3 regions of the Ammoniphilus sp. CFH 90114 genome follow, and region 2 is predicted to be linked to each of the others. Evidence: riboswitches for the same ligand, from Rfam matches in the RefSeq annotation. Region 2 holds a riboswitch; each other region holds the start of a gene.
The links. A riboswitch is a leader RNA that binds a small molecule or an ion and turns the genes downstream of it on or off. The one in region 2 is predicted to bind S-adenosylmethionine.
Positions count from the first base shown of each region.

Region 1: it holds a riboswitch for S-adenosylmethionine, as region 2 does, so the genes downstream of both, metK (methionine adenosyltransferase) here and EIZ39_RS16310 (homoserine dehydrogenase) in region 2, are expected to answer to the same signal.
Region 3: it holds a riboswitch for S-adenosylmethionine, as region 2 does, so the genes downstream of both, EIZ39_RS07740 (bifunctional homocysteine S-methyltransferase/methylenetetrahydrofolate reductase) here and EIZ39_RS16310 (homoserine dehydrogenase) in region 2, are expected to answer to the same signal.

Region 1 is NZ_SDLI01000010.1:48,932-53,172, forward strand. Features, by position in the region: gene EIZ39_RS19940 (polysaccharide deacetylase family protein) at 1-106, opposite strand, end outside; gene metK (methionine adenosyltransferase) at 387-1,595, opposite strand; SAM riboswitch class I at 1,741-1,889, opposite strand; gene EIZ39_RS19950 (S8 family serine peptidase) at 1,978-4,152, opposite strand.
Region 2 is NZ_SDLI01000007.1:36,812-41,052, forward strand. Features, by position in the region: gene metH (methionine synthase) at 1-1,541, shown strand, start outside; SAM riboswitch class I at 1,553-1,666, shown strand; partial or broken gene EIZ39_RS16310 (homoserine dehydrogenase) at 1,734-2,993, shown strand; gene EIZ39_RS16315 (aminotransferase A) at 3,021-4,181, shown strand.
Region 3 is NZ_SDLI01000003.1:7,463-11,703, reverse strand. Features, by position in the region: gene EIZ39_RS07750 (putative bifunctional diguanylate cyclase/phosphodiesterase) at 1-1,234, opposite strand, end outside; gene spoIIR (stage II sporulation protein R) at 1,408-2,007, shown strand; SAM riboswitch class I at 2,090-2,210, shown strand; gene EIZ39_RS07740 (bifunctional homocysteine S-methyltransferase/methylenetetrahydrofolate reductase) at 2,322-4,157, shown strand; gene EIZ39_RS07735 (GNAT family N-acetyltransferase) at 4,230-4,241, shown strand, end outside.

The sequences.
Region 1 (4,241 bases), on a different contig from region 2:
GTTCATCCACCGCTGGTTCCGGTTGTACTTGTGCGTCTATAGACTCATTCTCCTGTTGGCTGCAACCCATCACAATAGCCAATAAGAGGATTATTATTAGTCTCATTCTTACCCTCATCTCCTCATTTCTACACAATTCGACAAATAGTGCAAAATTCCTACCGGAAAGTAATGGGATTTTAAAATATCTATCTATTTGGACGTATATCATTGCATTTTGGTTTCAAGCAAAACCCTTTAGTTTCTGATAAGGGTCAGTCCCTCACTAGGCTAAAGTCTTTATTCCTATTATCGGAAGGATTCTAAACCTAATCAAGCAAATACGAAAAAAAAGCCCCAATTCAGCCTAGTCTCTAGACCAAATCAGGACTTTTTTCATAACCCTACTATGCTTGAGCAAAAGTTGCCGCGTCTTGCTTCAAAAGTTCAGCCTTATCTGTACGCTCCCATGGTAAATCCAGGTCAGTACGTCCAAAGTGACCGTAAGCAGCTGTTCCTTTATAGATTGGACGACGAAGATCCAATTCCTTAATGATGCCCGCTGGGCGAAGATCAAAGTGCTTGCGGATCAAATTTACGATCTGCTCTTCTTCGATCTTTCCTGTTCCATACGTATCTACGTTAATGGAAACCGGTTGAGCTACCCCAATCGCATAAGCCACTTGAACTTCACACTTGTCAGCCAAACCAGCTGCTACGATGTTCTTCGCTACATAGCGAGCAGCATAAGCAGCAGAACGGTCAACCTTTGTAGGATCCTTACCGGAGAAAGCACCGCCGCCATGACGAGCATATCCACCGTACGTATCAACAATGATCTTACGTCCTGTTAATCCTGCATCCCCTTGAGGACCTCCGATAACGAAACGGCCTGTTGGGTTAATGAAGTACTTCGTTTGAGCATCAAGATATTCAGCCGGTACGATCGGCTTAATGACATGTTCTTGAACGTCTTTCTTAATTTGCTCTAGAGTCGCTTCAGGGTCATGCTGAGTAGAAATAACGATCGTATCAATACGAACCGGCTTATCTCCATCATATTCAACCGTCACCTGAGTCTTCGCATCTGGACGAAGGTAGGTAAGGGTTCCGTTCTTGCGAACCTCTGCTACACGGCGAGCCAATTTATGAGCCATAGAGATCGGAAGCGGCATCAGCTCAGGAGTCTCGTTGGTCGCGAAACCAAACATCAATCCTTGGTCCCCTGCTCCGATCGCATCGATTTGCTCGTCTGTCACTTGACCTTCACGAGCTTCTAACGCTTGGTCAACCCCCATCGCAATGTCAGGAGACTGTTCGTCAATGGAAGTAAGTACAGCACAAGTATCCGCATCGAATCCGAATTTCGCACGGGTATACCCGATTTCACGAACGGTTTCACGGACAATCTTTGGAATATCCACATAAGAAGAAGTAGTAATTTCTCCAGCGACAAGAACAAGTCCTGTTGTTACTGAAGTTTCGCAAGCTACACGAGCATTAGGATCTTGCTCAAGGATAGCATCCAAGATGGAATCGGAGATCTGATCGCAGATCTTATCCGGGTGTCCTTCGGTTACAGATTCAGATGTGAAGAGATGACGACCTTTTTTCAACGCCATGTTTCACGTACCTCCTTCAATAATCACAAACGTATAAGATACGGCACTCATTGTCTTACATTTTCCGAACAACTCAAGAGGTGGTGAAAAAATAAAGACCTTCTCCCATGAGGAAAAGGCCAGCATTCCGCTCCTTTACCTCTTATCTTCCAGGACACAATAGCATCCTGCTGGTTAGCACCTTGCACGGTTGATCTTATTCTTTCCCATAAAGGAAAAAATATGAATCATTACCGCGGGTTGCCGGGCATCATCGGGCCAGTCCCTCGCGCCTTCTCGGAATAAGAGTAATCCGTTCTGCATAAGAATAGCTAAAGTTTGGTAGATTGTCAATGGGTTAACACATAATACGACAAAGTATAAAAACTCAAACTCTTTATTGCGCTGGGTACCACATATTTCTGACCAACACAGCGAATTCCGCACGTGTCGTCTGTCTTTCAGGCTGAAAGCTACCATCCTGAAATCCTTGAATATGCTGGAGTTCTGCCATCTTCATGATATAAGGGTAAGCCCAGTGACCTCTTAGTACATCCGTAAACTCTTGCTTACTTTTGATCTGCTCAGGTTGCTCTGTTCCGTATCTGGCTTGGTATAAGAGTACGGCCAACTCCGCACGGGTCAAGGGCTGGTCCGGAAAGATTCGTTCACTCGCTACGCCTTTGAAAATTCCCCTCTCTCCAAGCGAAGCAATAGCCGAATAGACCCAATGGTCTTTTTTCAGATCCTGGTAAGTGCTTGTTGCTCTTGAAGTGGGCAGCTGAAGGACATTTTGCAGCACAGCAGCGGCTCCCGCTCTCGTAATGTTATGATTAGGCCGAAAGGTATAATCTGGGTAACCCTGGATCATTTTTCGAGACACTAAATCTTCTATAGACGTCCTAGCCCAATGGTCCTGAATATCACGGAAAGCACTTGTATCCGACGTCTCATACCGAATCTGCAGCTCATACTGCCCATTAACGGCATTTCCATAATACTCTTGTAAAGCAAAATAAAATTTACCCGGATCAACCGTCTTCGACCATCTCTCAGACTGTCCATTTGAAACAGAACCATGATCGACCTTTTCTATCGTTTTCCCAACTTGCTCAATGGTGAGCACCGAATCCATCCGAATGGTATCGGTCTTCACTTCCACCTCGAGCTTCCCAGGCCAAAGATAATCCGCAACGAACCAATCCACATCCGCTCTTTTATGAAAAGTCCCTCTAATAAGTTGTTGTTGACTTATGGGTACTTTTGAAGCTTTCGCTTTCGTATCATTATCTTCGTAGGGATCAGCTCCGACGGAAAAAGAGGTATCGATATGATAAGGAAAAGAAGGGGTCTCGCCGGTATCCATTACTCTGAAATGATAGGTCCCACCTTTTAAAGTTCCCTCCCAGCGATTTAACCCTGACGATACTTTTTTCTTCTCCCCATTATAGATTTCGATTTGCAGCACATTCTCTTTTCCTGTCAATGACCGGGTCTGGAGTTGGAACTTTCCCTGATAGGGAAGCTCAATTTGATACCAGTCTACTGGATCCGTTTTTCCGATTAGCGCCTGAGTCTGGCCGACGAAGGGGAGGGACGCCACTTGTTCTATCGTTTGATTCGGTTCATATAAATCAATAGGATCACTATCCACCAGAGATAGGGCCTTCTGTACATTCACGAGTCCATATCCAGTGTTAGGATTCCAGCCTTTAGTGTCAACCCCCTCAGTCGAAGCTCGAATGATCATGCGAACCTCTAGTGGGGTTAGAGAGGGGGCCTTCTTTAACAGTAAGGCAGCCATTCCTGCTACCTGTGGAGCAGCCATAGAAGTCCCTGAAACATAGGCGTACTTCCCATCTTTAGCCGTAGAGTAAATATGATGGCCTGGAGCTACCACGTCTACTTCCGGACCACGATTGGCATAGGAAAGAGGAATGTTGTAAGCATCTACCGCACTCACACTTAACACGGTCGGAAAAGCGGCAGGGTAGCTCACGGTACTCGAATCGTTCCCCGTTGCCGCAATCAGGAGAACTCCCTTGTCCTCTGCATACTGGATCGCTTTCTCCATCTCTGTAGAGTAGATGGGATCACCCAAGGATAGCAAGATGATCTTGGCCCCCTTATCCACAGCCAAGCGTATTCCCTTAGCCACACGACCCGCGTCTCCTCCACCTTTATTGTCTAGGATCTTAATCGGCATCATTTTCGCATTCCACAGTACTCCTGTAACCCCAATGCCATTATCGCCCACAGCGCCTAGGATCCCGGCGGTAGCTGTTCCATGTCCGTGATCGTCATGAGGCGGCTTGTCAGGTTGAACCAGATTGTAGCCTTGAACCAGGTTAGCTTTAAGGTCTGGATGATCCACATCCACCCCTGTATCAAGAATAGCAATCGTAATATCAGTATTTTCTCGAATCTCCTGCCAAGCAGCCGTCGTATTAATCTGTTGATGGTAGTGTTGACTATTAACATAGGGATCAGATGGAAGAGTAGATGGATTGGCATGGACAGTAGATATTGTAACGATGCTACAGATGGCAAGAAGCCAGGATGTTCGAAGCATGGGAACCACCTTTATATTTCTATCTTATTTAACCTATTTAACAGAATATGAAACAATAAACTTTCTCTTAAGCCTATTCGCTCTGGGTA
Region 2 (4,241 bases):
TCGTGGAAGGGACAAAAGAGGGACTTCAAAAGGACCTTGATGAGGCTCTCGCGAAATACCCTCCACTTGAAATTATCAATGGTCCCTTGATGGCGGGAATGAGTGAAGTCGGCCGCTTGTTTAACAATAATGAGCTGATTGTAGCCGAAGTACTGCAAAGTGCTGAGGTCATGAAAACTTCCGTTGCCTACCTAGAACCTTATATGGAAAAAACCTCTTCTTCTGTAAAAGGGAAAATCCTTCTTGCGACTGTAAAAGGCGACGTGCATGATATTGGAAAGAATCTGGTTGAGATCATTCTGTCGAATAATGGTTACAAAATCGTCAATCTAGGGATCAAGGTTCCACCTGAGGAACTCATCCGTGCCTATCGGGAAGAGAAGCCTGATGCTATCGGACTCTCTGGTTTGTTAGTGAAATCCGCACAACAGATGGTAACGACGGCACAAGACTTAAAAACGGCTGGGATCGATGTTCCTATTCTAGTTGGAGGAGCGGCCTTAACTCGTAAATTTACGGAAAATAGAATCGCTCCCGAATATGAGGGACTTGTTCTCTATGCGAAGGATGCCATGAACGGTCTGGATTTGGCTAACCAATTGATGGATGAACATTTAAGAGAGCGATTAATCGCTGAGCTAAAAGAGAATAAACTAGCCAAGCTTCAGCAACAGGAAGCGGCGGTCACTGTAGTGGAAGAGGATCACCAACCTAAGAGCTCGGATATCGATCGCAATGCCCCTATTTTCCAGGCGCCGGACTTTGAACCGCATGTATTGCGTAATTATCCGCTATCTTACCTTCAGCCTTACTTGAACTGGAGAATGCTCTTAGGTAAGCACATGGGACTGCGCGGCAACGTGGAAAGACTGATCGAAGAAGGCGATGTGAAGACGCTCGAGTTAAAGGAAGTCATGGATCAATTGCTTAAGGAAGCAAAGGGAGAAGGTTTAATCCAAGCGAACGGGGTCTATCAATTTTTCCCGGCCCAAGCTTCTGGCAATGATGTCATCATCTATGATCCCAAGGATCATTCTAAAGTGCTCGAGAGATTTACTTTCCCACGCCAGAAGGAAGCGCCATATCTCTGCTTAGCGGACTTCCTCCGCCCCATTGAGAGCGGTGTGATGGATAGTGTAGGTTTCTTCGTGGTAACAGCTGGTCAGGGTATCCGAGATCTAGCTGGTGGGTGGAAAGATAAAGGAGAATATGTCCGTTCTCATGCGGTTCAGGCGTTGGCATTGGAACTTGCTGAGGCGTTTGCGGAGCGATTGCACCATGTCATGAGGGATAGCTGGGGCTTCCCGGATCCGGCCGACATGACGATGATGGAGCGCTTCGGTGCACGATATCAAGGTATTCGGGTATCCTTCGGTTATCCCGCTTGTCCAAATCTAGAAGATCAGGAAAAATTATTTAAATTAATTTCGCCGGCTCAAATCGGCATAGAACTAACCGAAGGCTTCATGATGGAGCCGGAGGCCTCGGTTTCAGCTATGGTATTTGCTCATCCGCAAGCGAAATACTTCAATGCAGACTAGACAAAAATTTGCTCTTATCAAGAGAGGTGGAGGGACTGGCCCGATGAAACCCGGCAACCGTCAGCTAGAACAGCTGGAATGGTGCTAACTCCAACAGGATGAAAGTTATGCCTGATAGATAAGAGGAGGATAGAAAACGACCTCTTCTGACTCAGGAAGAGGTCTATTTTTTTCGAGGAGGGATCTAACAGGATGAGTGTGATTCGAGTTGGCTTGCTTGGACTAGGTACGGTTGGAACAGGAGTGGTAAAGACCATTCGGAATCAGGAGAAAAGATTATCTGAACGATTGGGGAAAAAGGTTGAAATTGTGAAGATTCTAGTAAAAAATAAAGCGAAGGAAAGACAAGTTCAGGTGGATCCTAATCTATTGACGTCAGAGTTTGAAGATGTCCTGAGTTCAGATGTGGATGTGGTTGTTGAAGTGATGGGCGGGCTTGATCCTGCATTCTCTTACATTAAACAATCATTTGAGAAGGGCTGTCATGTCGTTACGGCTAATAAGGAGCTCTTAGCGAAAAAGGGAGCCGAGCTTATCCAATTAGCAAATGAGCACCAAGTTCATTTCTTTTACGAGGCAAGTGTGGCTGGAGGGATTCCGATTATCAGTACGCTGCGGCATTTTTTGCGCACGAACGATGTAACCCAGCTACAGGGGATTCTTAATGGTACCACGAATTATATCTTGACTTAGATGGAGCAGCATGGGAGGAGTTATGAAGATGTATTAAGAGAGGCACAGGAACTAGGGTTTGCGGAGGCAGACCCAACCTCTGATGTGGAAGGCTATGATGCTCTTTACAAGGTTTCTATCCTCTCACAACTTATTTTTGGAGAAGCTCCGCCTATTGAGGCTGCCGTTCGGGAAGGGATTAGCCGGATTACGGTAGAGGAGATGCAGATCGCTAAGCAATTGGGGTATCGCTTTAAGTTAATTGCCCAAGCCCAAAAAGATCAGGATGCCGTAACTTTATCCGTTAGGCCGACTTTATTGCCTTTGGGCCATTCTTTGGCCCAGATTCAAGATGCTTTCAATGCAGTGCAGATTACGGGTAATATTGTAGGGGATTTATTATTTACGGGTAAAGGAGCAGGTGAACTGCCAACGGCCAGTGCGGTGGTAGAAGATCTCGCGTATCTTCTGTCCCAACCCTTTCAGGCACAGTCACCATGGAGTACGGGAATAAGCTTGGAAGGCGCTCGGGCCAATAAGCAATGCCAGTTGGTGGTATTAGAGGCAAAGAAAGCCCCGATTTCGGAACATATTCAACTGTTGATGCAACAAGAGGGAATTCGGATTCTAGCTCAAGTTGGAGATGAAGCAACGAGAATAGGCTTTATACTTGAGGGTAATTTACAGATAGATCCAGCGACTGGTATTCACATATACCCTGTTTTAGAAACGGTAAATACGAACGAATCAGTAGATTCATACTCTACGCTTGTCATTTAATCCATTGGTAGAAAAGGATGAATTAACATGAAACACCTACTGAATAAAAGGGTACAGGATATTCAAATTTCTGGCATTCGAAAATTCTCCAATCGCGTTGCTCAGTTTCCAGATGCGATCTCGCTCACGATCGGGCAACCGGATTTTTCCACGCCTGAACATATTAAGGAGGCAGGAAAACAGGCGATTGATGGAAATAAAACGACGTATACCCATAACGCTGGACTTATTGAGCTAAGAAGGGCTGCGAGTCACTTTTTACAGCATCAATATGGTCTAACTTACGATCCAGAAACTGAAGTGATCACGACCAATGGAGCTAGTGAAGCCATTGATATCGCTTTTCGAACCATCCTTGAAGAAGGCTCAGAGGTCATTCTACCGGGACCCGTTTACCCTGGGTATGAGCCGATCATTAAGCTGTGTGGTGCTGTGCCTGTCTACGTGGATACACGAGAAAGCGATTTTAAAGTCAGCGCAGAGATGATTGAAAGATGTATAACGGATAAGACCCGTTGTGTGATCCTGCCCTATCCGTCTAATCCGACCGGGGTCATGCTTGATGAAGAAACGATTCAAGATATTGCTAACCTGCTTCGGGATAAAGAGATCTTTGTCTTATCTGACGAGATCTATAGCGAATTGGTCTACACGGATCAACATCGCTCGATCGCAGCCATTCCAGAGCTAAGGGATAAAACGATTGTGATTAACGGTTTGTCCAAGTCGCATTCGATGACGGGTTGGCGGATTGGATTTACATTTGCACCAGCATACATAACCGAACAAATGATAAAGGTCCATCAGTACAATGTGACTTGTGCCTCTACGATTAGTCAGTATGCAGCACTTGAGGCTCTAACGAACGGAATCCATGATGCTGACGAAATGAAGGAGGCTTACAAGGAGCGCCGTGAGTATGTCCATGATCGATTAGTCGCGATGGGCCTTGACGTCGTCAAGCCGGAAGGAGCCTTTTACATTTTTCCCTCGGTGAAGAAGTTTGGTTTGGATTCATTTGAGTTTGCAACACAGTTGCTAGAAAAAGACAGAGTTGCCGTCGTGCCAGGATCGGCTTTTTCAGAGTACGGAGAAGGGTACGTGAGGCTGTCCTATGCGTATTCGTTGGAAGTGTTAAAAGAGGGATTGGATCGGTTGGAAAGGTTTATTTCTAGGTTGAGTCAGTAGTCGAGAGAGTGGCGGGATGGAAAATTAACCGGAGCATTTCCGCCTATTTTAATCAGAAGA
Region 3 (4,241 bases), on a different contig from region 2:
GGGTTGATATATTCACACACACGGTAAGGGGGCCATATCCTTCATCCTGCCATTTCTTATTTTGCTTGCAAGCCTCTCTTATGACCCACTCGCCTATGGGTACGATTAACCCAGTCTCTTCAGCAAGTGGAATAAATTGATCGGGGGGAATCGCACCTAATTTCGTATGATTCCAACGCAATAGGGCCTCTGTAGCGATCCATTCACCCGTGCGAATATCTACCTTCGGTTGATAATATACTTTGAATTCTTTTTTATCTAAGGCTCTTCTTAATCCGCTCTCCAACTGTAATCTTTTACTGTTCTGTCCATCCATGTCTTCCGTAAAGAAGTGATAACGGTTTTTTCCTAATTCTTTGGCTCTATACAGGGCAGAATCAGCATGCTTAAGCAACTCATCAGAGCTTGTACCGTCTTGGGGGTAAAAGCTAATTCCGATACTAGGTGTGACGTAAAGTTCGTGATCATTAATCATATAAGGAAAGGAAATGCTCCACAGTATATGTTCCGCTCTCAATTTTGTTTCTTCAGCAGAAGTATCTCCCAAAAGGATAAAGAACTCATCGCCGCCCTGACGACATATAATCTCATCGTTCCCAAGACTGCTGGTTAATCGGTGAGCAACTTGCCGAAGAAGCAGGTCTCCGAATTCGTGACCTAGAGTGTCGTTAATGACTTTGAAACGGTCTAAGTCGACTATCATGACAGCAATCTGTTGATCTACCTGTTCGTCAATAGCATCTAATTTCTCTTTTAATTGTTCTTGAAAATAATGTCGGTTAGGCAGCCCTGTTAAAGAGTCGTAGTAAGCTAAATGGCGGATTTTTTCTTCATTCTGTTTTAGTCTTTGGTTACTCTCTAGTAATACCTGATTGATATTCTTAATTTCTTGTTGTTGTTTTTTTAGTCGATCGGTTAGAAAGCCCATTCCAATAGAAATCATAAAGTTAACGGAGTTATAGACAATTAGAGAATAAATGTTTTCGTATGTATAGGCTACACCCAAGTTGTAATAAAGAAACTCCGTTAGGGAACAGAGGACGAGGGAGAGGCTTGCACCGATGAGTCCGCCACGTAACCCATAATAAAAAGTGAGGAACATGGCCGGGATAAGATGCAACAGCCAAAAAATTTTGTAGGTTGGACTGAGCGAAATATGATTGATGATAGGGAGGAAATAAAGGATGGGGATGGCCCAACTCAAGTGAGGGCGACCAGGGAACATAAGGTTCATAGTAAGGCCTCTTTCCTTTGTGTGATTCATAAGTTAGCCTATCGATATGATATCATACTTTACAGAGCACAGATAAACAAATTTATTCAGAAAATAATTAATAATGTTTAAACCCTTTCTTTTCTGGCTAGACTGATGGCTAAGGAGAAAGAAAAGAGAGGGGAAACAGAAAAATGAAAAAGACAAGCTTAATTTTATTTGCATTTATCATATTGACTATGAGCTGGGAAGAACAGCGTTCTATAGCAACTCTAGTAAAAGAAGAACCTATTCCACAAGAGTCGATCCGATTGCGAGTGATCGCCAATAGCGACTCACCTCAGGATCAGTGGTTAAAGCAAGAAATACGTGATGAAATCAATCTTTATCTTACGAGTAAAGTAGATAGCCTAGACACGGTGGAAGAAGCTCGTGAAAAAATGGAAGAAGAGCTGCCACAACTTCAAGAAATTGTAGAGAAAACGATTACCAACAACGGCTTCTCTTATAATAGTCAAGTAGAGTTAGGAAAGGTGCCTTTCCCAACCAAAATGTATGGACAGTACGTTTATCCTGCCGGAGAATATGAGGCTCTTCGCGTGACAGTTGGACAAGGTATGGGTCAAAATTGGTGGTGCGTCTTATTCCCTCCACTATGCTTTGTAGACATAGACACAGGGGATGCGGTGAAGAAGGAAGAAGAGAATGGCGAGGATGGCGAAGGACCGAAGATTCAAGTGAAGTTCTTTGTATTAGAGGTATTTCAAAAGCTGTATAAGAGTCTCTTTTCCTAAGTAAATCCGTTGACAAATCAGAACGGCATCACGTATGATTACGTTAATATAAATTCTTAAGTATGCAACAAATCTAACACTTTTCTTATTTGGAGCAGGTGGAGGGACTGGCCCGATGAAACCCGGCAACCCGTTAAGGTGTACGACGCCTTAAGACAGGGTGCTAATTCCTGCAGGTACATTCGTTTCCTGGGAGATAAGAAGGGGCTCAAGAAGTTTAAGTTGACTGATTCGGAGAACCTTCTGGCTTATAAGCTGCAGAAGGTTTTTTTATGTTGAGATAAGACTTGGGTGAAAGGCAGGGGAGTGAGAGCATGAGAGAAAAGTCAGGGTTGCGGGAGTTGCTGCAGAATCGAGTATTAATTGCGGACGGAGCGATGGGGACGCTGTTGCATCGATACGGCATACCAGTAGGTACTTGTGGGGAAGAGCTGAATGTGACTCGTCCTGATGTGGTCCGAGATATTCATTTGCAATATGTGCTGGCCGGATCAGAGTTGATTGAAACGAATACCTATGGAGCGAATCGAGAAAAGCTATCTAAATATGGCTTAGAGGACCAGGTGGAGGAATTAAATCGGGCTGGAGTTGGGCTGGCTAGAGAGGCTGCAGGAGACTTGGCTTTTGTAGTCGGTTCCGTAGGAGGGATCCTAGGTGGGAGAAGAAGAAATATCCCGTCAGAAGAACTTAAGGAGGTTTATGCTGAGCAAATTAAGAGTTTAGTGGAAGCAGGAGTAGATGGTCTATTACTTGAGACGTTCTGTTTCGTCGATGAAGCGATCATCGCTCTATCTGTAGCTCGACGCTTTAGCTCGCTGCCTATCATCTGTCAGCTTACGATTCAAGATATCCAAAGAACACAGGATGGCTATTCATTGGAATCCGCTTTTGGCCGTCTAGTGGATGCCGGTGCTGATATTGTGGGCTTGAATTGCTATAACGGTCCAGCCAATATTATTCGTTCTCTAGAGTCTTTACCTGTAAAAGAGGGATTACAGCTGTCTGTGTATCCGAATGCAGGGCTGCCTGAATATGTGGATGGACAGTTCTTGTATCCTTCTTCAGCTGAATATTTTGCTGACTCTGCTGAGAAACTGCATCAGTTAGGAGCCAGAATCATAGGGGGATGCTGCGGAACGACACCAGAACATATTAAGGCCGTGGCATCACGGCTGAAGGGCAGAACCCCGATTTATAAGAAAGAATCAGCAGTAAAAGAGATTACCAACGAGCCGAAGGTCATCATTTCTTCTGAAGTTTTTCAAGAAAAAACCATTCCTGAGCTTGTGAAGGAACAGCCTACCGTTATCGTTGAGCTTGACCCGCCCCGAGATCTTGATTTTCAACCTTTCTTGGAAGGGGCCGCATCCTTGAAGGAAGCGGGAGCGGATGCCATTACAATGGCGGACAATTCCTTAGCCATGACAAGAATGAGTAATATGGCCTTAGGAGCATTAGTTAAGGAGAAAGTGGGCATTCGCCCGTTGGTTCATATTACATGCCGTGACCGGAATTCGATTGGACAGCAATCTCACCTTATGGGTTTATATGCGCTAGGAATTGATCACGTCTTGGCAATCACAGGAGATCCTACCCGCTACGGCGATCTTCCTGGTGCTTCTTCGGTTTATGATATGACTTCCTTTGAGCTTATTCGCATGACGAAGCAATTAAATGAAGGAGTAGGTTTCTCGGGACGGACATTAAAGAAGAGAGCGGCCTTTACCGTTGCAGCGGCTTTTAACCCAAACACACGACACTTGCATAAAGCGGTAGAACGCTTGGAGAAGAAGGTCGATGCGGGAGCCGACTATGTGATGAGCCAGCCCCTGTATGATCATGAACAGATCTTTCAGGTGGCGGAAGCGACCCGCCATGTGAAGGTTCCTATTTTTATAGGGATTATGCCGCTGACGAGTCATCGCAATGCTGAATTTCTCCATAACGAAGTGCCTGGAATAAGGCTATCGGATGATGTACGTGCACGGATGGCCCGATATGAAGGGGAAGATGCAAAAAAACAGGGGGTTGAAATTGCCCTAGAGCTCATTGATACGGCTCGTCAATATTTTAACGGAATCTATCTCATCACTCCTTTCATGCGCTATGAAATGACTGCTGAACTTACGAAGTATGTGAAAAATAGCTGATTCTTTAGCATACTCTATCAAACTTCTTCATATCTATGATAGAAATGATAGAGAAGAGGGGTGCTTTTGTTTATGAGTCTTGTC